3 regions of the Paeniglutamicibacter cryotolerans genome follow, and region 3 is predicted to be linked to each of the others. Evidence: riboswitches for the same ligand, from Rfam matches in the RefSeq annotation. Region 3 holds a riboswitch; each other region holds the start of a gene.
The links. A riboswitch is a leader RNA that binds a small molecule or an ion and turns the genes downstream of it on or off. The one in region 3 is predicted to bind S-adenosylmethionine.
Positions count from the first base shown of each region.

Region 1 (7,802 bases), 760 kb from region 3:
ATAGCCGCCGCTGGCTTCCGGCTTGACGGCTTCCACTTCCGTGGCCTTGTCCCGGTCCAGAGCCCGCGGGGACGCCTGGGCCTGCAATGCCGCCTGCCCCTGGGTGGACCCGGCCCCGGCGATGTCGCCGGTCGGGCCCTGGTTCGCGGTTTCATCGCCGGCCTGCCTGGGCGGTGAGGACCACAGCTGAAAACCAACACCGTGACCGGGCCGGTTGCCATCCAGCCCGATCGCGACGCGTGAACCCCCAGTTCGTGCATCGCCAATATTCCTTTGGTCCCCCCAGCACCCAAAACTTGTGGCTCTCCTGACGTAAATGTGGGTCAGGGAAAACGTGGTAAACGAGAAAGCATGGGCAACCCGGTAAGTTTGTAAGTTCCTCAACTATCAGACTTAACCGGAGTTACCCATGCGAGCTACCACTCTACTCAATCGCGCCCTCAAATTCAGCGGCACCAGTATCACCAACGTCGAATTCGATGGTCATGGCGCGGTCATCGCCACGGTGAAACTCACCGCCCGGAAGAAGCTCTCCTGCCCGCACTGCCCCTTTGCCACCACGGTCGGATACGACACCCGGTGGGCCGAATCCAGGTGGAGGCACCTGGATCTGGGCGGCAGCCCCCTGGTCCTGAAAATGCTGCGCCGGCGGCTGCGTTGCCCCGAACACGGAGTCGTGGTCCAGGCCGTGCCTTTCGCCCGCTCCAATGCGAGGTTCACCCGAGACTTCGAGGACCTCGTCGCCTGGCTGGTCACCCGGGCGGACAAGACCAGCGTTTCCGCCTTCACCAGGATCGCCTGGCGCACCGTCGGAGCCATCTGTGAACGCGTCGTGGAGGAACAACTCGACGACACACGCTTTGAGAATCTGGTGCACCTGGGCGTGGACGAGATCTCCTGGAAAAAGCACCACAACTACCTCACCCTGGTTTCGGACCACGAAACCTCCACCATCCTTTGGGGAGCAGCCGGGAAGAACGCCGCCACCCTGGATCAGTTCTTCACGGAAATCGGCCCCGAAAACACCCAAGACATCAAGGCGGTCAGCATGGACATGGGAGCGGCATTCATCAAATCCGTGAAGAAGAATGCGCCGCAGGCCGCCATCTGCATCGATCCGTTCCACTGCGTCCAGCTGGCCACCAACGCCCTGGAAGCCGTCCGTCGTGCCTTCTGGCAAAAGGCCCGTGAACTACCGGATAAGGCCTTCGCCAAAAAATACAAGGGCAACCGCTGGGCCCTGCTGAAAAATCCCGGGGACCTCACCGAAAAGCAGGGCGCGACCCTGAAGCAAATGGAGCAGGACGGAGGGGAACTTTGGGAGGCATACCTGCTCAAGGAGTCCTTGCGGGAGGTCTTCGCCGGGGACCTTGAAACCCAAGACGTCATGGGCATGATCAGCGCCTGGTGCGACGCCGCGACCACCAGCGCCCTGGCTCCGTTCAGGAAGGCCGCAGCGACCTTGCGCGGACATATGGAAGGCATTTACCAGGCGGTGACGCGAGGAATCAGCAATGGCAAGCATGAGGGCCTGAACAACAAGATCAGAACCATGACCAGACGCTCCTACGGGTTCCATTCACCGGAGGCCACGCTGGCACTGATCATGCTCGCCTGCGGACCGGTCACCACCCGGCTCCCATACCAGAAATGACACCACCCACATTTACGTCAGGAGAGCCAAACTTGTTTTGATTGCCGTGGCTAGCGTACGCATGAACTTCGTTGCACGTTTAGCACGTGTGGTTTTTCAGATGACCCTGGTGGAGGGGGTAAATACGGTCAGAGGAGCGGGTATTCGATCATCGGGCAGGTGTCCATGACCACCTCGAGCCCGGCTGCCTTGGCACGAGCCGCTGCAGCCTCGTCCACGACGCCCAACTGCAGCCAGACGGCGCGCGCACCGACGGCAATTGCCTCGTCGACCACGGCGCCGACCTTCTGCGAGTTCACAAAGCAGTCGACCACGTCGATCTGTCCGGGGACATCGGCGAGCTTCCGGTAACCCTTTTCCCCGTGGACGTCATCGCCCTTGAGCGACACCGGGATGATGCTCATGCCCAGTGATTGCTGCAGGAAGGAGGCGACGCCGATGGCCACCCGGTGCGGGTTATTCGACAGGCCGACCACGGCCCAGCGTGCGGGCGTGGTCAGCAGCCGGCTGATGGTTTCCCGGTCGTTGAGGTGGCCGCCGGGCAGGTGGTTGTCCATGACCCAACGGTACAGCTCCGGAGCCGTTCGGGCGGCGCCCCGGAACGCTACCGGGAGGCGAGCCGGTTCCGTGTCGTAAATGCCGCACCGCGGTGGGTTTCGGGCAGCTTATCGCCGCGTCCGAACAACTTGTTGCGCAGCGTGCCCGGGGCATATTCGGTGGGGTACGCGCCGCAGGCCTGGAGCTCGGGGATCACGAATTCAACGACGTCCTCGAAGCTGCCCGGGGTCACGGCATAGGCCAGGTTGAAGCCATCGACATCGGTCTCATCCACCCAGGCGATGAGTTCCCGCGCTACCTCTGCCCCGGAACCGACAACACGCGGTCCCATGCCGCCAATGCCCGCCCACGCCGCGATGTCCCGCACCGTCCAGGGGGTTCCATCGTCGCTGCGCAGCTTGCTGAACGACTCGACGGCGGACTTGATCGCGTTTGATTCGACATCACCGATCTCGTCGTCCAGGCCGTAGGCCGACAGGTCGATGCCCAGCCAGCCCGAGAGCAGCACCAGTGCGCCCTCCTCCGAAGCGTAGGACTGGTATTCCTCGTGCTTGGCCGCAGCTAATTCGCTGGTCGCGTCGGTAATGATGGTGAGCATCGTGTAGATGCGCACGTCGTGACGGTCCCGGCCCGTCGCCTGCACCGCATCGCGGATCCTAGCCACCGTCGACTTCAGGATTTCCTTGGTCGGGGCTCCGACGAACACTGCCTCGGCGTTTCCGGCGGCAAAGGCAATGCCTCGCATGGATGCCCCTGCCTGGTAGATCACCGGGGTGCGCTGTGGGCTGGGTTCGGTGATGGCGATGCCGGGAACCTTGAAATACCTGCCTTCGTGGTTGATCGGGTGGACCTTTTCCGGGTTGGTGAACACTCCGGTGGCCGCGTCGCGCACCACCGCATCGTCTTCCCACGAGCCCTCAAGCAGCTTGTAGACGACTTCGAGGTACTCATCCGCGTGGTCGTAGCGTTCATCGTGCTCGAGCAGGTCGTCGTTGCCCATATTGCGCGCCGCCGAGGGCAGGTACCCGGTGACGACGTTCCAGCCCACCCGGCCGCGGGTCAGATGGTCAAGTGTCGCCAACCGGCGGGCAAACGGGTACGGGTGCTCATACGCGGTCCCGGCGGTGACCCCGAAGCCCAGGTTCTCGGTGACCAGGGCCATCGCGGAGACCAGCAAGAAGGGATCGTTGACCGGGGTCTGGGTGCCCTGGCGCAGCGCTGCCGCGGCTGATCCGCCATACACGTCGTAGCTGCCCAGCACGTCGGCGATGAAGATCCCGTCGAACAGTCCACGTTCAAGGGTCTGGGCCAGGTCGGCCCAGTAATGCAAGTCGGTGTAGTCTGCCGAGCGGTCTTGCGGGTGGCGCCACAGCCCGGGTGACTGGTGGCCGACGCAGTTCATGTCGAAGGCGTTGAAGCGGATATGTCGGCGTGCCGGTGAATTGCTCATGGTTCTCCTTTGGTTTCCGCTCCCGGCAATGATTCCCGGGCTGGGCGGATCGACCGCCGTGCGCGATGTGCGGGGCCGATGGCGAGGTGGATGGTGGGTGCGGTGGGTTGAGCCCGCTCAGAACCGGGTGGAAGTGTGGCGGGCGCCGGCATTGCCGACCGAATTCAGCTTGCGTGGAGCCGTGCCGTTGACCTCGTAGTCCCCGACGATGCGCGCCTTGTAGATGGCCGGGTTGTGCGTCGCCACGGTTCGGGCATTGCGCCAGTGCCGGTCCAGGTTGCAGGCGCTTGATGTGGCCGATGCCCCCAACCCGTCAAAAAGCTTCGATGCGGCGCCCAGGACCAGCGGCTGGATCGCCGTCTGGGCGCGGTTGGCCGAGAGCTCGGCGACGGCAAAACGCTCGGCCGCGTTCAGCGCCTCGTCCGCGAGCACCGATTCGAGTTCGGCCACGGCGGCCAGCACCGTGGCGTCCACGGCGAAAGCGGAGGCAGATATCTCACCGATGAGCTGCAGCACCTGGGCATCGTGCCGCGGCACCACACCGCTTCCGGTGCTGAAGGAGCGGGTGCGCACCTGCACCTGCTCGCGGGCATCGCGCAGCACCGCCCGGGTGATGCCGGCCTGCACGGCAAGCAGCACCAACTGGTAGATCGCGGATTCGGGGTGGGCCCCGTCTGCGTCCTGCGGCAGCAGCGAGTCCACCGGAACGGCATCGAAGGACGTGGTCCCGGTGCCGGTGAGCTGCTGGCCGAAGCCATCCCAGTCATCGTAAATCCGCACCCCGGAATGTTGGGTCGACACTACGGCGATGTGCCGGCCCGGGACATCCTCGCGGGAGGCCGCAACCGCCACCCAATCGGCGTAGATGGTGCCGGTGCAGTAGTACTTCTCACCGGTGACCCGCCAGCGGCCGCCGGCTGAAACCAGCCTCGTTGAGAGGGTCCCCAGCGTGTTTCCGCCGCGTTCGGTGTAGGCATTGCCGACGATGTGTCCGTCGGCGAAACGCCCGAACCACGTATCCCGCAGCTCGTCGTCGGGCAGCAGCAGCACCGTTTCGGCGAAGCCGATATGCGAGCGCCACAGGTGGGCGACCTGCGAATCCGCATCGGCCAATTCAATCAGCAGCCGGAACGCATCGGACAGCGAGGCGCCGTGGCCACCCCGGGAGGCCGGAACCCGCAGTGCTCCGAAACGGGCCTTGTTCAGCCATCCCACCTGTTCGAAGGGAAGGGTCCGGGTAGAGTCTCGCTCCCGCGCCCCTTCGGCAATGCGGGCGAAGACCGGGCGGAAGATCGCCGCCAGTTCGTCGTAATGCGAACCGGTGGGAACGCCCGGGGTGAGTTTAATCAGGTGCCGCGCCGGAACCGCATCGCCAAGGTCGTCCAGGTCCACTGCTCCGAAGGTCCCGAGATTGATTTCGGCTGGTACACGTACTGTTTCAGGCGCCAGGGCCATGGTCCACTCTCCATCGGTCTGGCGTGAGCACCTTCCGCCCATTGAATGGGCTGGGGTTGCTGCGGCGTCATCGAGCCAGATCTCTCGGCCGCTCTGGATGGTAATGACACCTGTCTACACGCTTAGGCCTGTCGATGGCGAATGTCCCGCGTCTTTTTTCGTCGTTTTCGTTTCCCGCGCACCCATTGACGTTCTCCGAGTGTTGAGGATAGCTTGATGGGAAGCCAGTGATTGATCCGGTCAGAGACATCTTCCCTTGTCCGCCGGCGCACCACCCCTCAACCCATATAAGCGTTTGAAGGATGTTCACTTGAGTAATGTCGGATTGCTATACGTTGGCGCCGTTCTCTTCATCAACGGCCTCATGCTCATCGGGAAGGTTCCCGGAAAATCAGCCGCGATCATGAACCTGTTCGTCGGTGCCATGCAGACGGTCTTCCCCACCATCATCATTTCCCAAGCCAACGGAGACCCGGCCATTATCTTTGGCGCAGCGGGGCTTTACCTCTTTGGCTTCACCTACCTGTACGTGGGCCTCAATCAGCTGTGCTCACTTCCCGGCGAAGGCCTGGGCTGGTTCTCGCTGTTCGTGGCAGTCTGCGCCATAGTGATCGGCAGCGTCCTGCTGGTGCACTTTGATGACCCCGTTTCCGCCGTGATGTGGTACACCTGGGCGGTTCTCTGGTTCATGTTCTTCCTGCTGCTGGGCTTGAATATGGAAAGCCTGGCCATCACCACCGGCTGGTTCACCCTGATAGTCGCCCACATCACCGCCACGATTCCGGCATTGCTGTTGATCTCCGGCGCGTTCAAATCCACCACGGCCAATGCCTTGTGGATGGCCGCCGCGAGCCTGCTGGCCCTGATCTTCGCCTTCGTCATGGGTCGGCGTGCGGCGCTTAACGCGCCGGCTCCCGCAGCGATGACCCAGGCCGGCTGACCGGGCGTTCAGTCTTTCGACCCATTCGAGTTTCCTTCCACCATTTGTCCGCGCCCACATCAGGAGTGCCCTCCATGCCGTTGTACGAATTCCGCTGCCCCGAAGGCACAGCATTCGAAGCGTCCTTTTCGATGAGCCAGGCCCCCGGGTCGCTGGACTGTCCCGACTGCGGGCAGCAGTCCAGACGCAGGATCAGCGCGCCGAAGCTGTCGATCGCGGGTTCTGCGGAGTTCAAGCTGATCGATTCGACCAAGCGCAGCGCCCACGAACCCGAGGTGGTCTCGAACAGGCTCCCCTCCAGCGGCATGAAGGCACCCGCCCGGTACACCTCCAATCCGCTGCATCAGAAACTTCCGCGGCCCTAGGGCCCGAAGAACAAAAACCAGTACGAGTTCACTTAAGGAGAAATACCATGCCAGAAGTACTTTTTCCGCTCGATTCAGGCAAGAAGTTCGAAGACCAGGAGAAGCTCGGACACAACCGGTGGCACCCGGAGATCCCGCCGGTGGCCACCGTCAAACCCGGCGATTCGTTCCGCGTCGACTGCCGGGAATGGTTTGACGGGGCCATCGTCAACGACGACTCCGCCCAGGACATCCTCGACGCCCCGCTGCTGACGGTCCACAAGCTCTCCGGACCGTTCCGCGTCGAGGGCGCCAAGCCCGGTGACCTGCTGGTAGTGGACATCCTCGATGTGGGTCCGATCCCGCAAGAGGATTCGGGTCCGCTGGCCGGGCAGGGGTGGGGCTACACCGGCATCTTCTCCAAGAACAACGGTGGCAGCTTCCTGGTCGACCAGTTCCCCGACGCCTACAAGGCCATCTGGGACTTCACCGGGCAGGTCGCGACCTCGCGGCACGTGCCGGAGGTCAGGTTCGAGGGCCTCATCCACCCGGGTTTGATGGGCACCGCACCCTCGGCGGAGCTGCTGGCGAAGTGGAACAAGCGCGAGGGTGACTTGATTGCCACCGATCCGCATCGCATGCCCCCGTTGGCGCTGCCGCCGGAGGCGGAGCACGCGGTACTTGGCGGGCTGGACCGCGACCAGTGGGGCCGCGTCGGGTCGGAGGCTGCACGGACCGCTCCGCCGCGGGAGAACGGCGGCAACCAGGACATCAAGAACCTGTCCAAGGGCTCGCGCATCTTCTACCCGGTGTTCGTCGACGGGGCGAACCTGTCGGTCGGAGACCTGCACTTCTCGCAGGGCGACGGTGAGATCACCTTCTGTGGCGCGATCGAGATGGGCGGGTTCATCGACCTGCGCGTTGACATCATCAAGGGCGGCATGGACACCTATGGCGTCAGCGAGAACGCGATCTTCATGCCGGGTCGGGTGGAACCGCAGTTCAGCGAGTGGCTGGCGTTCTCCGGCACCTCGGTGACGCTCGACGGGGAACAGCGCTACCTGGACTCGCACCTGTCCTACCAGCGCGCGTGCCTGCATGCCATCGACTACCTGGTGAAGTTCGGCTACGCCCCGGAGCAGGCCTACCTGCTGTTGGGTGCGGCACCGATCGAGGGCCGGCTCTCGGGTGTCGTTGACATCCCGAACTCCTGTTCGACGGTGTACCTGCCCACGGCGATGTTCGACTTCGATGTCCGGCCGTCGGCATCGGGACCATACCAGATCAAGCAGGGCATCGGAGCACCCCGGGCCGCCAATAACGGCTAGCGGGCCCTAGCCCGGCCCCCCAAGGGGCACCGCACCCAGTGTCAGCACAGGGTGCGGTGCCCCTTTTGCTTTG
Region 1 is NZ_JACHVS010000001.1:1,379,631-1,387,432, reverse strand. It holds gene E9229_RS06610 (hypothetical protein) at 1-36, opposite strand, end outside; gene E9229_RS06605 (ISL3 family transposase) at 410-1,654, shown strand; gene E9229_RS06600 (CoA-binding protein) at 1,783-2,211, opposite strand; gene E9229_RS06595 (LLM class flavin-dependent oxidoreductase) at 2,259-3,662, opposite strand; gene E9229_RS06590 (acyl-CoA dehydrogenase family protein) at 3,780-4,955, opposite strand; SAM riboswitch class I at 5,125-5,221, opposite strand; gene E9229_RS06585 (AmiS/UreI family transporter) at 5,428-6,057, shown strand; gene E9229_RS06580 (FmdB family zinc ribbon protein) at 6,132-6,422, shown strand; gene fmdA (formamidase) at 6,470-7,729, shown strand.
Region 1: linked by a shared signal. The riboswitch ahead of E9229_RS06590 (acyl-CoA dehydrogenase family protein) and the one ahead of E9229_RS09920 (methylenetetrahydrofolate reductase) in region 3 are both predicted to bind S-adenosylmethionine.

Region 2 (7,802 bases), 1.6 Mb from region 3:
CGCCGCCCTTGGCCATGAACAGGAACTTGTACTGGCTCTCGTGGCCCGCCGTCGTATCGGCATAGAGCTCGATCTGTGCCGGCAGGTTGTTGCCGGTGGACTTCTCTTCCCACGTGGTCAGCGGGGCCAGCTGCGAGTAGCGCAGGTTCAGCGTGGTGTACGCGTCGTAGATGCCCTTGGACAGGGCTTCCTCGTCCTGGCTGGAGGAGAGCACGTGCTGGCCGCGCTTGCCCATGACGATGGCAGTGCCGGTGTCCTGGCACATCGGCAGGATGCCGCCTGCGGCGATGTTGGCGTTCTTCAGCAGGTCGAGCGCGACGAACTTGTCGTTCGGGCTGGCGTCCTCGTCGTCGAGGATGTTGCGCAGCTGCTGCAGGTGCGCCGGGCGCAGGTAGTGCGAGATGTCGTGCAGGGCCGTGGCGGCCAGCGTCTCGAGCGCTTCGGGATCGACTTCCAGGAAGGTACGGCCGCCCGGCCCCTCGAGCGTGCGGACGCCATCGGTGGAAATCCTGCGGTAGGGGGTCTTATCGGCCCCGATGGGCAGCAGGTCTTCGTACTTGAATTCGGGCATGGTGCTTCCTCACGACATTATGGGACTATGCCCCTCCACTGTAGGTCGTTTCGGCGCCCGGACGGGCATCGGGTTGCGTACACCACGTCCTCCTCGTCATGCTGGAGAGCATGAATGAGAACGCACAGCTTCCGGCAACGGGCCCCGGCCCGGCAGACATCCCCGACTTCGGCGCCAAGGCATCGGGCACCGATTGGGACAAGCCACAGACCCATCTGGAGGTCGTGCTCCAGGCCGGCCAGGACGATCCGCAGCTCACCGGCGCGGTCATCTCCACGTTCCTGGGCTCCGAGGTGCTTTTCCTCAGCCGCGAACAGGTCGCTGAGGACTCCACCAACGTGCAGCCGCTGCTGTTGCAGAACGCCGCCGGGGATCCGGTCATCGCACTGTTCACCCACGCCGCCCGCATCCCCGCCACCTATCTGGAGGAGGCCGCGTATGCCGTGCGCGTTCCGGGTGCAGCCGTCATCGACACGCTGGAGGGTGCCGGGCTGGTCATCAACCCGGGTCACGAGCTGGGTTTCGAGATCGGGGCCGAGGGAGTGGCGGCGATCCGCCGCGATTTCAACGCCGACGGGACACTGCGCGACGCTGCGCCGCAGGCGTAATTCCCGGGTCCCCGGTGGTCCCCGCGCGGGGCTAGAGTGGGTTGCATGAATTTTGAAGATACCCCCCTGCCGGGGATCGGTGTGCGGCGGGAAATCACGTTGGCCACGGGACGCCGTGTGGGCGTGGTGATGCTGCGTGATGGCGACATGGAACTGATCATCTCCCGGCGGGAGGATCCCGACGCGTGTGCGGCGGCGATCCCGCTGAACTCCGAGGAAGCGGCGGCGCTGGGTGCCATGCTCGGTGCCCCGCAGCTGGTTGCCCACCTCACCGATCAGCACAGCGAACTGCCCGGGGTCAACACCCAGCAGTTCGTGATCAGCGCGGACAGCCCGTATGTCGAGCAGACGCTGGGCGACACCAAGTTGCGCACGCGCACCGGTGTCTCGGTGGTCGCCATCGCCCGCGGCGGACGTGTCGTTCCCTCCCCCAAGCCGGACTTCGAGCTGGGCCTCGGGGACGTGCTGATCATCGTCGGCACCACCTCGGGGCTGGAAAACGCCGCCCATATCATCCACGACGGATAGCGGGGCCGGGCTGCGCATGGATGGCATGTCACTCGTCCTGATCGAACTCGGCGTCATTTTCCTGGGCTTGGGACTGCTTGGGCGCCTCGCGGCTCGCTTCGGGATGTCCCCGGTGCCGCTCTACCTGCTCGGTGGGTTGCTCTTCGGGAACGGGGGTGCCATCCCGCTGGTCGGCATCGAGGAGTTCGGGGTGATCACCAGCGAGATCGGCGTGATCCTGCTGCTGCTCATGCTCGGCCTGGAATATTCGGCCCGCGAGCTGGTCACCGGGCTCAAGCGCTCCTGGTTGGCCGGGCTGATGGACCTGGTCCTGAACTTCACCCCGGGCGCCGCGCTGGCGATCATCCTGGGCTGGGGCTTCACCGGCGCCTTGGTCATGGGCGGCGTCACCTACATATCCTCCTCCGGGATCGTCGCCAAGGTGCTCTCGGACCTGGGCCGGCTGGGTAACCGCGAGACACCGGTGGTGCTTTCGGTGCTGGTCCTCGAGGATCTGGTCATGGCCGTGTACCTGCCGATCCTGACGGCGACGCTGGCCGGCCTGAGTTTCTTCGGCGGACTGCGCGCCGTGGGCATCGCGCTGCTGGTCATCACCTTGGTGCTGCTGGTCGCCCTGCGTTTCGGTCCGCAGATTTCGCGCCTGATCCACTCAAACGACCGCGAGAACTTCCTGCTCAAGCTCATCGGCGCCGCGCTGTTCGTGGCCGGAGTAGCCTCCGCGTTGCAGGTTTCAGCCGCCGTGGGTGCGTTCCTGTTGGGCATCGCCATCTCCGGGTCGACGGCACATTCGGCGGCCAAGGTGCTCGAACCGCTGCGCGACCTGTTCGCGGCGATGTTCTTCGTGCTCTTCGGTCTCAACACCGATCCGAGGACCATTCCCCCGGTGCTCCTGCTCGCCGTGCTGCTGGCCATCGTCACGTCATTGACCAAGGTCGCCACCGGAGTCTGGGCGGCCAAGCGGGTGGGCATCGGGCTTCCGGGCCAGCTGCGTGCAGGTGCCGCGCTGATAGCCCGGGGCGAGTTCTCCATCGTGATAGCCGGCCTGGCTGTCGCCTCGGGGGCCGTCAACGAGAAGCTTGCCGCCCTGGCGACCGCCTACGTGCTGCTATTGGCCGTCTTCGGCCCGATCGCCACCCGCTTCGTTGAACCACTGACCAGGCCGTGGGTGGCGCGGCAGCAGCGCAAACCTGCTCCACCGGTCATGCCCTAGCTGTCGGCGCCACGCCGGTAGGCCGCCGATTAGGCACCGGCCCCGGGGTGTGCGCTATGCTGGTGAACGCCCGGCCGCCAATGGCGGACGGGGCAGGCATTGCGGGTGTAGTTCATTGGTAGAATGCGACCTTCCCAAGGTTGAGAGGCGAGTTCGATTCTCGTCACCCGCTCCAACCGATCCGGTCCCCCACAGCGTGGGAGGCCGGATTCTTGTTTGCCTCCGGACACCCGCGTCGCCGGATTACATCGTCGGATCCGGCCGCGGCTAGTGTCGATTCGGCAACCATGGTTCGGTGAAACGATCGGAAGGCGAAAACGTGGGCGGAGTGCTGTCGGGATTCGCCGTGGTCTGGACAGTCATCGTCGTCGGCTACTTCGTGGGCCGCACCGGTGTACTGGGACCCGATGCCAGGCTCATTCTGAACAGGCTGACCTTCTTCGTCGCCAGCCCGGCGCTGCTCTTCACCACGCTGTCCACGTCGAACCCCACGGCAGTGCTGGGACCACAGCTCGGCGTGGCGACCATCTCGGCGTTCCTCACCGGAACCCTGTTCGTGCTGATCACCCGTTGGTGGCTGCGACGCGACCTGACCGAAACAGTCATCGGGGCGATGAGTGCCTCCACGGTGAATTCGGCCAACCTCGGCCTACCCATCGCCCTGTACGTTCTCGGGGACCTGTCCCATGCCGCCCCGATCATCCTCTTCCAGCTGGCCGTCTACTCACCCATCTGCCTGGCCATCCTCGACGCGAGCACTTCCCGGCACCGGACCACCCCGCTGACGATGCTCATACAGACGGCCCGGAACCCGATGATCGTCGGATCCCTGGCCGGCCTGCTCGTCGCCGTGTTCGGCTGGAAGCTTCCACCGCAGGTCGCCGATCCGGTCGAACTGATCGCCGGTGCCGCGATCCCGGCCATGCTGATCGCCTTCGGCATCTCGCTGGTTGGGTCCAAGCCGCTGGAACGGGCCGCCGGACGGCGGGCCGACACCCTGGTGGCGACCGGGCTCAAGCTCGTGGTGCACCCCGTGCTGGCCTGGCTGATTGCCGCGTTCGTCTTCCGCCTGACCGGGCTCGACCTGTTCATCGCCGTGATCATGGCGGCACTGCCCACCGCCCAGAACATCTTCGTCACGGCCTCACGTTACGATCGCGGCGTCACGCTGGCCAAGGACACCGTCCTGCTGACCACCGTTATTGCGCTTCCGGCGATGCTGCTGGTGCCGCTGCTGCTCGGCTGAGGTCACACGACGGCGTCAAATAGTGACACGCATCGCTTCCGTGATAGGAATTATTCGTACCCATCCGGAGCGGCCGAGAGACCTGGATCGATGAAGCCGCAGCAACCTACCCCGCCGATGAGGCATCTGAAACGGTAACGGTGCTACTGCCAGGTTCGATGGAAAGAGGCAATTGCCCATGTCCTTTAACGACAGTCGTATCCGCACCACCCACGCCGGCTCGTTGCCGCGCACCGAAGCACTCCTGACGGCCAACGCGGCCAAGGAGCGCGACGGAATCACGCCCGAGTTCCATGAACTGCTCGAGGCCTCCGTCACCGGAATCGTCGCCAAGCAGCGGGAGCTGGGCATCGACATTCCCAACGACGGTGAATTCGGACACACCATGTCCTCCGCCGTCGACTTCGGCGCCTGGTGGAACTACTCCTTCGCCCGCCTAGGCGGCCTGGAGGAAACCACCGTCGACCGCTGGGCCGATGCCCAGGTCAACCGCTCCACCCCCGGCAACGTCGTACTGACGTCCTTCCCGGACCGGCGCGACCGCCAGGCGTTCGCCGAGGCCTACGCGGATCCGACATCGGGCATCCTGGCACACCGCAAGGCCACCACGCAGCCGAAGGTCGTCGCACCGCTGACCTACACCGGGCACGACCTGGTGGCATCGGACATCAGGAACCTGAAGACCGCCATGGCGGCAACCGGCACCGAAGAGGGCTTCCTCGCGGCACTGTCCCCCGCCTCCTGCGCGCGCCTGGCCAACGACTTCTACACCAGCGACGAGGAGTACCTCTTCGCCGCGGCGGATGCCATGCGTGAGGAATACAAGGCGATCATTGATGCCGGGCTGACCCTGCAGATCGACGACCCGTCACTGGCCGAATCCTGGGACCAGGTCAACCCGGAGCCGAGCCTCGAGGACTACCTGAAGTTCCTCGAGCTGCGCGTCGAGGCGACCAACTACGCGCTGCGCGGGCTGCCGGCAGAGCGGATCCGCCTGCACGTGTGCTGGGGTTCCTGGCACGGGCCGCACACCACCGACATCCCGTTTGCCGACATCCTCGATCCGGTGCTGCGCATCAACGCCGGCCAGTACTCGTTCGAGGCCGGCAACGTGCGCCACGAGCACGAATGGCGCCTCTGGGAGGACCATGTACTGCCCGAGGGCAAGATCCTGGTCCCCGGCGTCGTCTCGCATGCCACGAACGTGGTCGAGCACCCGGAGCTGGTCGCCGACCGCATCGAGCGCTTCGCCAACCTGGTCGGCCGCGAGAACGTGATTGCCTCCACCGACTGCGGACTCGGCGGCCGCGTCCACCCGCAGATCGCCATGGCCAAGCTCGAGGCACTGGGCGCCGGCGCCGCACTGGCCACCAAGCGCCTCTGGAAGGGCACCGAGATCATCGTCTGATCTCGGTTTCAGCAGCACCCGCCGAGGCCGCCGCACGCATCTGTGTGCGGCGGCCTCGGCGTCGTCCGGTCGTGGCATTTCGTAGCACTTCGGAACATAGCTCTTATCCTGCACCAGCGGGGGTGTTAGCGTCGTGTCCAACCCGTTTGACCAACGAAAGGCCCCCCTCCCCATGAAACGCCGTCTCCTCACCTTCGCCGCAGCGGCCGCCCTGGTAGCGCTCACAGCCACCGGCTGCGGCTCATCGAAGCCCGCCACGCCCGGGGCTTCGGGCGAGGCCGCCGGCCTGACCCTGCAGCAGGTCAAGGACGCCGGCGTGCTGACTATCGGCACCGAGGGCACCTACAAGCCCTTCTCGTTCCACGAGGGTGGAACCGGCCCGCTGACCGGTTACGACGTCGAAGTCGCCACGGCCGTGGCGGACAAGCTGGGCGTGAAGCCGGAGTTCAAGGAAACGCAGTGGGATGCGATCTTCGCCGGACTGGACGCGGGACGCTTCGACATGATCGCGAACCAGGTGACCATGACGCCTGAGCGCGAGGCCAAGTACCTGTTCTCCACCCCGTATACGATCAGCACCGGTGTCATCGTGACCAAGGCTTCCAACACCGACATCACCTCCTTCGCCGACCTCAAGGGCAAGACCACGGCGCAGTCGCTGACCAGCAACTGGAATCAGCTGGCCAAGGATAGCGGCGCCAAGGTCGAGGCGGTCGAGGGCTGGGCCCAGGCCATCACGCTGTTGAAGCAGGGCCGGGTCGATGCGACGATCAACGACAAGCTGACCTACCTGGACTCGCAGAAGACCAAGAACGACCCGGACATCAAGATCGCCGCCGAGACCACCGAGACATCCAAGAGCGCACTGACCTTCAGCAAGGGCAGCGACGACCTGGTCAAGGCCGTGGACCAGGCCCTGGCGGACCTGACCGCCGACGGGACGCTGAAGACCATCTCCGAGAAGTACTTCGGCGAGGATGTCAGCAAGTAGCCACCGGCTCGAAACCGGCAACCACAACGTAAGGGGCGGGAATGGACTGGACGCTGTTCTGGAGCTCGCTGGGTCCGTTGGTGTTGGGCGGGCTCAAGGGCACCATCCCGCTGTCGCTGGCCAGCTTCGCCATCGGCCTGGTGATCGCCCTGCTGATGGCGTTGATGCGGCTCAGCGCCAACAAGCTGGTTTCCTTCATCGCCCGGGCATACATCTCGGTGATCCGTGGAACCCCGCTGCTGGTGCAGCTCTTCGTCATCTTCTTCGGACTGCCCTCCATCGGGGTGACGCTTAGCCCATGGCCCAGCGCCATTATCGCCTTTTCGCTGAACGTGGGCGGTTACGCCGCCGAGGTCATCCGCGCCGCAATCCTCTCGGTGCCCCGGGGCCAGTGGGAAGCCGGATACACCATCGGAATGTCCAGCACCCGGACCCTGATCCGGGTCATCCTGCCCCAGGCGGCCCGGGTCTCGGTGCCTCCGCTCTCCAACACGTTCATCTCCCTGGTCAAGGACACTTCGCTGGCATCGTTGATCCTGTTCTCCGAAATGTTCCGCAAGGCGCAGGAAATCGCGGCGTTCAGCCAGGAGTTCATGCTGGTGTACCTGGAGGCAGCACTGATCTACTGGGTGTTCTGCCTGGTGCTTTCCACCGGCCAGTCGAAACTGGAAGAAAGGCTGGACCGCCATGTCGCCCGCTGAGAGCTCCGGCGCCCCGGCCCTGCTGCGGGTTGCCGGACTGAAGAAGGCCTTCGGATCCAACGAGGTGCTCAAGTCCATCGACCTGGAGGTGAGGCCCGGCGAGGTGCTCGCACTCATCGGCCCCTCGGGGTCGGGAAAAACCACTGTGCTGCGCTGCCTGAACGGGCTCGAACGCCCCGATGCCGGCACGGTGGCCTTCGCCGACGGCCCGGCCGTCGGCTTCACCCCGGGGACCACGAAGAAGGAATACGAGGCGCTGCGCACCCGCAGTGCCATGGTTTTCCAGAACTACAACCTCTTCCCGCACATGAGCGTGCTGCAGAACATCATCGAGGGCCCAATCCAGGTCCAGAAGCGCAAGAAGGCCGAGGTCATCGCCGAAGCCGAGGCGCTGCTCGAACGGGTAGGCCTGGCCGAGAAGCGCGATGAGCATCCATACCAGCTCTCGGGCGGCCAGCAACAGCGGGTGGGAATCGTGCGCGCACTGGCGCTGAAGCCCTCGCTACTGCTCTTCGACGAACCGACCTCCGCACTGGATC
Region 2 is NZ_JACHVS010000001.1:497,378-505,179, forward strand. It holds gene E9229_RS02445 (fumarate hydratase) at 1-571, opposite strand, end outside; gene E9229_RS02450 (SseB family protein) at 682-1,179, shown strand; gene E9229_RS02455 (cation:proton antiporter regulatory subunit) at 1,225-1,707, shown strand; gene E9229_RS02460 (cation:proton antiporter) at 1,724-2,917, shown strand; tRNA gene E9229_RS02465 (tRNA-Gly) at 3,019-3,092, shown strand; gene E9229_RS02470 (AEC family transporter) at 3,237-4,163, shown strand; SAM riboswitch class I at 4,221-4,328, shown strand; gene E9229_RS02475 (cobalamin-independent methionine synthase II family protein) at 4,342-5,571, shown strand; gene E9229_RS02480 (amino acid ABC transporter substrate-binding protein) at 5,744-6,562, shown strand; gene E9229_RS02485 (amino acid ABC transporter permease) at 6,604-7,263, shown strand; gene E9229_RS02490 (amino acid ABC transporter ATP-binding protein) at 7,250-7,802, shown strand, end outside.
Region 2: linked by a shared signal. The riboswitch ahead of E9229_RS02475 (cobalamin-independent methionine synthase II family protein) and the one ahead of E9229_RS09920 (methylenetetrahydrofolate reductase) in region 3 are both predicted to bind S-adenosylmethionine.

Region 3 (7,802 bases):
CTTGCCGCTGTTCCGGAGCAGGATGGTTGTCCTGGGTCGGCGCCAAAGCGTCGTCAGGCGTCGTCTTTGGCAGGACGACTCGGGGGAAAAGGCCTGTGGTCGTTGCGGATGAAACACCGTTGGCGTGGGACGTCTCCAGCATCTGGGGAGATAGCTCCACACCTAGTTCCCCGGTGATGCGTTCCCACAGTTCAGCGGGTGGTTCGTCGAGGAAATCCTGGCTGCGGGCCACGGAACCGACGGAGGAGAAGGCTGCGGCTTCGACCGAGCAGTCCGGGCATGTGTCGATATGCCGACGGGACTCCGGTTCGAGACTGGCCAGACCGGAGAGGGCAATGCTCGCAAGTTCGGCATCATCAAGATGTCGCATCGCTCACCGCCATTGCTTCCCGGAGCTTCTTCAAGCTTCTATTGATATGTGACTTAACCGTTCCCAATGGCAAGTTCATTCTTTCAGCGATACTTGCGTGTGTCATATCGCCATAGAAGGCCAGATGCAGAATCTCCCGCTGGGGTGAACCTAGCCGGCCCAATGCGTCGAGAACCAGCACCCGATCCAGAACATGGGACTCGGTATTTGGCGGGAGCGCCTCGCCCTGAGCCGCTTCGGCAACGGCGGATTCGTTGCGCCGCGAACGATTCCGTTGTTCGTAGAGGTCGTGGATCTTGTTTCGGGTGATCCCGACGAGCCACGTTCCCAAGGCTCCGCGTTCGGCGTCAAAGCTCGATCGGGACCGCCACGCAGCAACAAAGACCTGCTGGGCGATGTCTTCGGCGTCTTGTCTGTTCTGCGCTGCACGAAGCGCCAAGGTGAAGACCAGAGGTGCGAAGCGCTGATAGGTGGTCCGCATAGCTTCCGGTTCGCCGGCAGCGAAGGACCGGCCGAGCGCCTCGACGTCTTCCGGATCCATCCCCGCTTCCCCCTTTGCTGCCGCCCCGGTGCACTCCAAGGAGACTATCCCGCGGGCACAGCTGTGACAATGATGTTGTCGTCGTAGCTCTGCCGTTTCTGATCCCAGCGTCCCCCGCAGGTAAAAAGCACCAGTGTGCGCTGCCCGTCCCCGGTGAAGTACGGATCGAGGTCCAGGCTTGTCTTGTGGAGCTGTTCCACTTTCGTCACCTTCCAGTTGGTCGTGGCTCCCATGGCGTCGGTGATCTCCATGGACTGTCCCACTCGTGATGAACGTAAGTCATAGAGCGGGCCGCGTGGGGTCGGGATCGATCCGGCATGTGCAGCGATGATGGTGTTCCCCGTCGGTTCGGATGGGGCGGCGGAATATCGGTACCAGCCGGCGACTGCTGCGTCATCGGGAATTTCCATGGTTCCGTCGGGTGAAACACCTACCCCGATGGTTCTCATGTCTGCCCCGATTCCCGGGTAACGGATCCGGGAAGGACCGGGAAGGGATCGTTGCGCAGCCGGTGCCGATGAGTCATGGACCACCACCCCGGCAGGTGCTCCTGCGGGCTCGGGTGTCGGCGTCGTTCGCAGCCCGGGGGAGGGGGACGACGACGCCGACACGCTGAGGGCGACGGACTCGTGGGGGACGAGCGGGCCGCCAAGGATGGTCGGGGACGCACTAGATGTCGCGCCCCCGACCACGATCAGGGCTACCGCGGCGAGGCCGGGAAGCCGGTTCATGATGCCTACTTTCGGTTTGTTGCCGGACGCAGCTTGCGGCCGAAGACAGCTACGCCAGTTAGCAGGAGCGCACCCAACCCGACGAGCATGCCCTGTGCAGCTCCGCCGTCCTTGACTTCGGCGGTGCCGGTCGGTACTCCTGCCGGTGCTGAGCCGAGACCGGCGATCGATTGGGTGCCCAGCGCCAGGTTCTTGTCCGTCAGGCTGCCCCAGGCATAGACGATCGTGTCGGAGCCTTCCGTGACCATGACATCAGCGGGGCCGATCACCGGCTTGGTGGTGCCGGTGGCAGCGACCGAGGCCGAAACGGTGCCTGCCGGCAGGTCCAGTTGTGCCTGCTTGGGATTCATCAGATCCTTGATCACGGGCTTGCCGCCTGCCAACACGTCGACGGCTGGGGCGGCCGCAATGTGGCGTACGATCAGCCGTCCATCACCCGCGGCGATCTTGGAAATGTCGTTGGTGAAGAGGGTCGCGGTAGGTTTCCCGGCTGCCGTGAGGTGTGCGGCTGCGGTGTAGTTCTTGCCTGCGGCAAGCTTCAGATCCACCGGTCCGATGGCGGGGGAGCTGTCGTCCTTGGCGTCTGCGGCCGTGATGGCCACGGTGTAGGTTCCTGCTGCGAGCTTGAGCGGACCGGCCAGGTCTCCTGGCTTGAAATCATCAAGTGTCAGCTTGCCATTGACATAGACATCGACCTTTAAGCCGGGAACGCCGTGAAACACGGAAAGTTGTGCGTCGTCTGGTGCTGCGTACCCGGGTGCCACTCCGAGTCCGAGTAATCCGAATCCTGCAATGGCGGCGATGATCGGTGTCCTGCGCATGGTTTTTCCTTCCAGATGCCCCAACCAGAGGGGTCGGTGTGTGTGATATCCCTTACTTCCCCCAATGGGTTCTCTTTGGATGCAGTTAATGTGAAAACTCTTTTCATCGATACTTTTCGGGCACCCATTCGCCAGCTGAACAGAAGCGTCCGCCCGATGCCTGAGTGTGACGGCGAGAGGCGATCTTCGTTGACGGACGGGCTGGATGTACCTGAATGAGGAAGACCGGGCGTTCGCTAACGGTTCCCCGCCGACCTCAACCGGAGGCGGCCGCCATGAAATTCTTCCGGGTGCCGCTTGAGTGCCCGGATATGCCACCGATCCGAACGTCGAGGGCAAATGAATGCTTAACAATTGTTTGGACCGTAGACGCATGGGGGTCTCCGCCGCTTCATATTTCTCCGCATGGGGCTATGTGACCAGCGGACTGACTCGATGTTGTGCCGTGCATCCATTTGGGTTTTAGATGAATTCATCAACCATCAAGAGCGGCTGAGAGATCTGGCTCGTTGACGCCGCAGCAACCATCCCAGAACCCCGGATAACAGGGGTTCATCACGGAACGGTGCTAACGCCAGGACCGATGGAGTCGCATCAGCGTCCCTTTCAGTGAGCGCTCCGGCATGTCCCGGAAAGCCCTGGCAGATGCCGCATAACGGTGCCTCCCTCGTCTACCAGCGAGGAGCAACACATGAGCATGACACTGTCGACGGCCCTGCCGTCGCTGTCCTACGAGTTATACCCGCCGGCCAGCGCTGCGGCCGCGGAGGACGCCCACCACAGCATCGTCGAACTGGAATCCACCGACCCCGACTACGTGTCGGTCACCTATTCCGGCACCGAAGCCCGTCGAAAGGCATCGCTTGAACTGATCGGGCACCTGATCAACAACACCCGGTTGCGTCCGCTGGCCCACCTGACCTGCGTGGGGGAGGACCGGGCCTCGCTTGAATCCCTGGTCCAGCACTTCGTCTCCATTGGTGTGCGTGGCGTGCCGGCACTGCGCGGCGACCTGCCCAGGGAACCTGGGGCTTGGCGCAGGGAGCTTCCCTTCGCCCGCTACCTGGTCGAACTGATCAGGGACGTCGAAGCCCGCAACACCGCCGCGCTGGGGGCCGGACGCCTGGCCATCGGCGTCGCCGCCTACCCGATGCGGCATCCCGAGTCGCCTTCCTTCGAGCACGACGTCGAGGTCCTGCTGGCCAAGGAACGCTCGGGGGCGGACTTCGCCATCACCCAGGTGTACTTCGATCCGCTCGACTACACCGGGCTGGGCGTCGCCGCCTCGAAGGCAGAAGTCTAGGAAGGAACCGGACATGGGCGCCACGCAGGGCTTCAACACGCTCGCCATCCACGCGGGCCAGGAACCGGATCCGCTGACCGGTGCGGTGATCCCGCCGATCTACCAAACCAGCACGTTCATCCAGGACGGCATCAACATGCTGCGCGCCGGGCACGAATACTCGCGCGGTTCCAACCCGACACGCAACGGGTTCGAAATCCAGTTGGCAACGCTCGAGGGTGGTGCCGCGGGCTTCGCCTTCGCCTCCGGGATAGCCGCCGAGGATGCGCTGCTGCGGGCGCTTTTGGGCCAGGGCGACCACATCGTGCTCGGTGCCGACGGCTATGGCGGGACCAATCGACTAATCAACCAGTTGCATTCTCGATTGGGCATCACCAGCACGCCGGTGGACATCACCGATCCCGCAGCCGTCGCTGCCGCCGTGCGGCCCGGTGAAACTGCGCTGCTCTGGGTGGAGACGCCCTCCAACCCGATGCTGGGCATCGCCGATGTGGCGGCGTGGGCCCGGATCGCCCACGTTGCCGGAGCGCTGCTGGTCGTGGACAACACCTTTGCCTCGCCCTACCTGCAGCGACCGCTGGCACTGGGTGCGGACCTGGTGGTCCCCTCGACCACCAAGTACATCGGCGGACATTCGGATGTGCTCGGCGGCGCCGTCATCGTCGCGGAAAAGCAGTTCAGGGGCCAGTCCCTGGCCGAGGCCATCGGCTACCAGCAGTTCGCCGCCGGTGCCGTCGCCGGACCGCAGGACAGCTACCTGGCATCGCGGGGACTCAAAACCCTGGGCCTGCGCATGGAACGGCACTGTTCAAACGCGCAGGCGCTGGCCGAATGGCTGCAAGAACAACCCGAAATCGAGACGGTGCTCTACCCGGGGCTTCCCGGCGGCCAGGGTCTTTGCCGAGGCCATGACGCTGTTCGCCCTCTCGGTCTCCCTCGGCGGGGTCGAATCGCTTGCCTGCTACAGCGCTGAAATGACCCATGCATCGGTGCAGGGAACGGCGTTGGCCGTCCCGGCGGACCTGGTGCGGCTCTCGGTGGGAGTCGAGGACCTGGCCGACCTGCGGGCCGACCTGCTCATCGGCTTGGCCGCGGCCCGGGAGGCGTCGCCGGTGCGGGTTCAACGCATGGCATCGTTCCTGTAGGTCAGGCCCAGCTGCGCGCGGGCACCGTCAAACAGCGCCATCGTCGCGACGGAGTGCTCCCACGGGATGGTGGGGGACTGCAGCAGCCCCTCCTGCACGCAGCGGGTCGCCTCGCGGAACTGCCAGACGTAGTTCTTGCCGATCGGTTCGAAGGACTCCTCGCGGTAGGCCCCACCCTGCGGGTGGACCTCTAGCCGGCTCGGGTTGTGCAGCGGTGCGCCGGTGCGCAGCCAGCCGCCGGTGCCCACCACAGTGGCCTGGCGCGGGCCGGAACCGGTCAGCGAGAGCATCAGCTGGGCGTGCTTCGAACCGGGGTAGCTCAGCGTGAGTGAATCCTGGGAGTCGACGCCATCGGCATTCAGGTGTCCGGAGACGGTCAACGACTGCGGGAAGCCCATGATGCCCAGCGCCCAGGTGAACGGGTAGACGCCAAGGTCCAGCAGCGCCCCGCCGCCCGCAACCGGATCCCAGAGCCGCCAGGTGCGATCATAGGGGGCGGTGAACCCCAGATCCGCGTGCAGCCAGGACGGCTCGCCGATCTCGCCGGAATTGATGATCTCGAATCCGCGGTGCACTGCCGGCAGGAAACGGGACCAGATGGCCTCCATCAGGAACAACCGGTGTTCGCTTGCCAGCGCGACCAGCTGGCGGGCCTCGGCCGCGTTGATGGTCAGCGACTTCTCGCACACCACGTGCTTGCCGGCCTTCAGTGCCGCCGCGGCCACCTCGAAGTGCTGCCCGTGCGGGGTGCCGATGTAGATAATCTCCACCTCGGGGTCAGCAAACATGCGCTCGTAGCCCGGCTGCCCGGCATCCCCGTAAGCCCGGGCGATGCCGTGTTCGGCGGCAAATGCGTCGGCCTTGTCCTGGCTGCGCGAGGACACGGCGACGATCTCGGCGTCATGCAGCGAGGCCAGGTCCGGCAACACGCTGGTGACGATGCCGCCGGTGGACACGATGCCCCAGCGCAGGGTGTTTCCCGTGGCCAGACGCGGGGACGGGGCACCGGGTGCCACACAGGGAGGAGCCGGAATATGCAAATTCATGACCCCAGCCTTGCACGGTTCGCGCGCCCGTGCCTAGGAAGTGGCAGCCCGGTGCTTGGCGGCTAGCACCAGGTAGTGGGCGGCGTTGGTCTTCAGCGATTCGATTTCCTCCGCGCCGAGTTCGCGGCGGACCTTGGCCGGGACGCCGGCGACCAGCGAGCGCGGCGGGACCACCATGCCCTCGAGTACCAGTGCGCCGGCGGCGACCAGCGAGTTGGCGCCGATCACCGCGCCATTCATGATCGTGGCGCTCATGCCGATCAGGCAGTCTTCCCCGATGGTGCAGCCATGGATGACGGCGGAATGTCCCACGGAGACGCGTGCGCCGACGGTGGTGGGGTAGCCGGAATCGGCATGCACCACGACGTTGTCCTGCAGGTTGGTACCCTCCCCGATGCGGATCGGGGCCGAGTCGCCGCGGACCGAGACGCCGTAGAAAGCGCTGGAGTCCGCCGCCAGCTCCACGTCCCCGGAGAGCGTCGCCGTCGGGGCGACGAAGACGCCGCTTCCGGTCGTGGGGGTGATGCCGTCAATGGTGATGATGTGAGCCATGTCCTGCAGTCTAGCGAACCGGCCGGGCTGCTAGGTGTACCAGCTGGGAGTGGGCAGCAGGCCCAGCAGTGCATATTGGCCGACCTCCCGGCGCTTGTACGCCACCGGATCATGCAGCGAGTGGGTACGCACATTGCGCCAGTAGATATCGAGCCCGACGTTGTTGGCCGTGGCCCGGGCGCCGGTGAACTCGAAGATCCGGGCTGTGGTTTCCAGCGCCGTATCGGCGGCCACCTGCTTGGCTGCAGCCACCCGGACGGCGATTTCACCACGGCCCGAAGCAGTGAGTTCCGCACGGGGCGCGTGAAGCACGGCTGCCAGTTCGGCATCCACGGCATCGGCCAGTGCGCTGGCTGCCCACAACGCGGAGCGGAGCTTGCCATAGCCCTCCAGCACGTGGAATTCCTCGGACGCCGATTCCTTGGGATCGGAGGTGTAGGGCCAGGGGCGGGTGCGGGTCCCGGTGTATTCAAGCGCCGCGGCCAGCGCGCCCTCGGCAATGCCCAGGTAGATGGAGGAGAACACCTGCTGGATCAGCGGGACGTTGAGCGTGTTGTAGACCAGCGGCTGGTACTCCTTGTCGATGAACCCGGCGGCCGAGCTCCAATCGGCCCGGACCCCGGAGATCAGCGCACCGCCGGAGGCCGAGAGCCGCTGGCCCAGATTATCCCAGTCGTCGGTGAACGTGATGCCCTCCTGCGCCGTGGGGACGATGGCGAAAACATGCACCTCCGAACCCTTCAACGCGCCTTCCAACACCAACAGGTCCGAGACGGAAGCTCCGGTGGTAAACGACTTGCGCCCGTTGAAGAGAAGCTCCGCGCCCAGGTCCTGGGCCACCAGGTCGTTGTCGCGGGGGTTCACCGCAGCGCCGAAGAACAGATTCTGCGAGGTGTAGAGCTGCTCCACGGCGGCGATCTGCGCATCGGTCCCAATCAGCCGGGCCGCCCAGGCCCAGAACAGGTGGTATCCCAGCAGCTGGCCGATGGAGCCGTCGGCGGCCGAGACGATGCGGATCACCTGGAAGGCGGTTTCCCACCGCTGCGCGCCGCCGCCGTGTTCGGCCGGACCCAGCAGCACCGTCAGCCGCGAATCCTTCAGCAGCTGCACTTCGGCCGTGGGCAGCACCCCGGCACGGTCCCGGGCCACCGCATCGATGGCCAGTACGGCGGCGACCTCCCGGGCCCGGTCCAGCCAGGCGGCGGCATTTGCGGGTTGGGTGAGGCCGGAGAACGGTAAAACGGCAGGTGCTTCTTGCAGGTGGCTGCTCATGATGTTGTCGTTTCCTTACGT
Region 3 is NZ_JACHVS010000001.1:2,139,863-2,147,664, forward strand. It holds gene E9229_RS09900 (anti-sigma factor) at 1-370, opposite strand, end outside; gene E9229_RS09905 (RNA polymerase sigma factor) at 357-911, opposite strand; gene E9229_RS09910 (class F sortase) at 956-1,642, opposite strand; gene E9229_RS09915 (DUF4397 domain-containing protein) at 1,648-2,463, opposite strand; SAM riboswitch class I at 2,940-3,053, shown strand; gene E9229_RS09920 (methylenetetrahydrofolate reductase) at 3,155-3,766, shown strand; partial or broken gene E9229_RS09925 (PLP-dependent transferase) at 3,780-4,911, shown strand; gene E9229_RS09930 (Gfo/Idh/MocA family protein) at 4,887-5,957, opposite strand; gene E9229_RS09935 (gamma carbonic anhydrase family protein) at 5,991-6,509, opposite strand; gene E9229_RS09940 (acyl-CoA dehydrogenase family protein) at 6,540-7,781, opposite strand.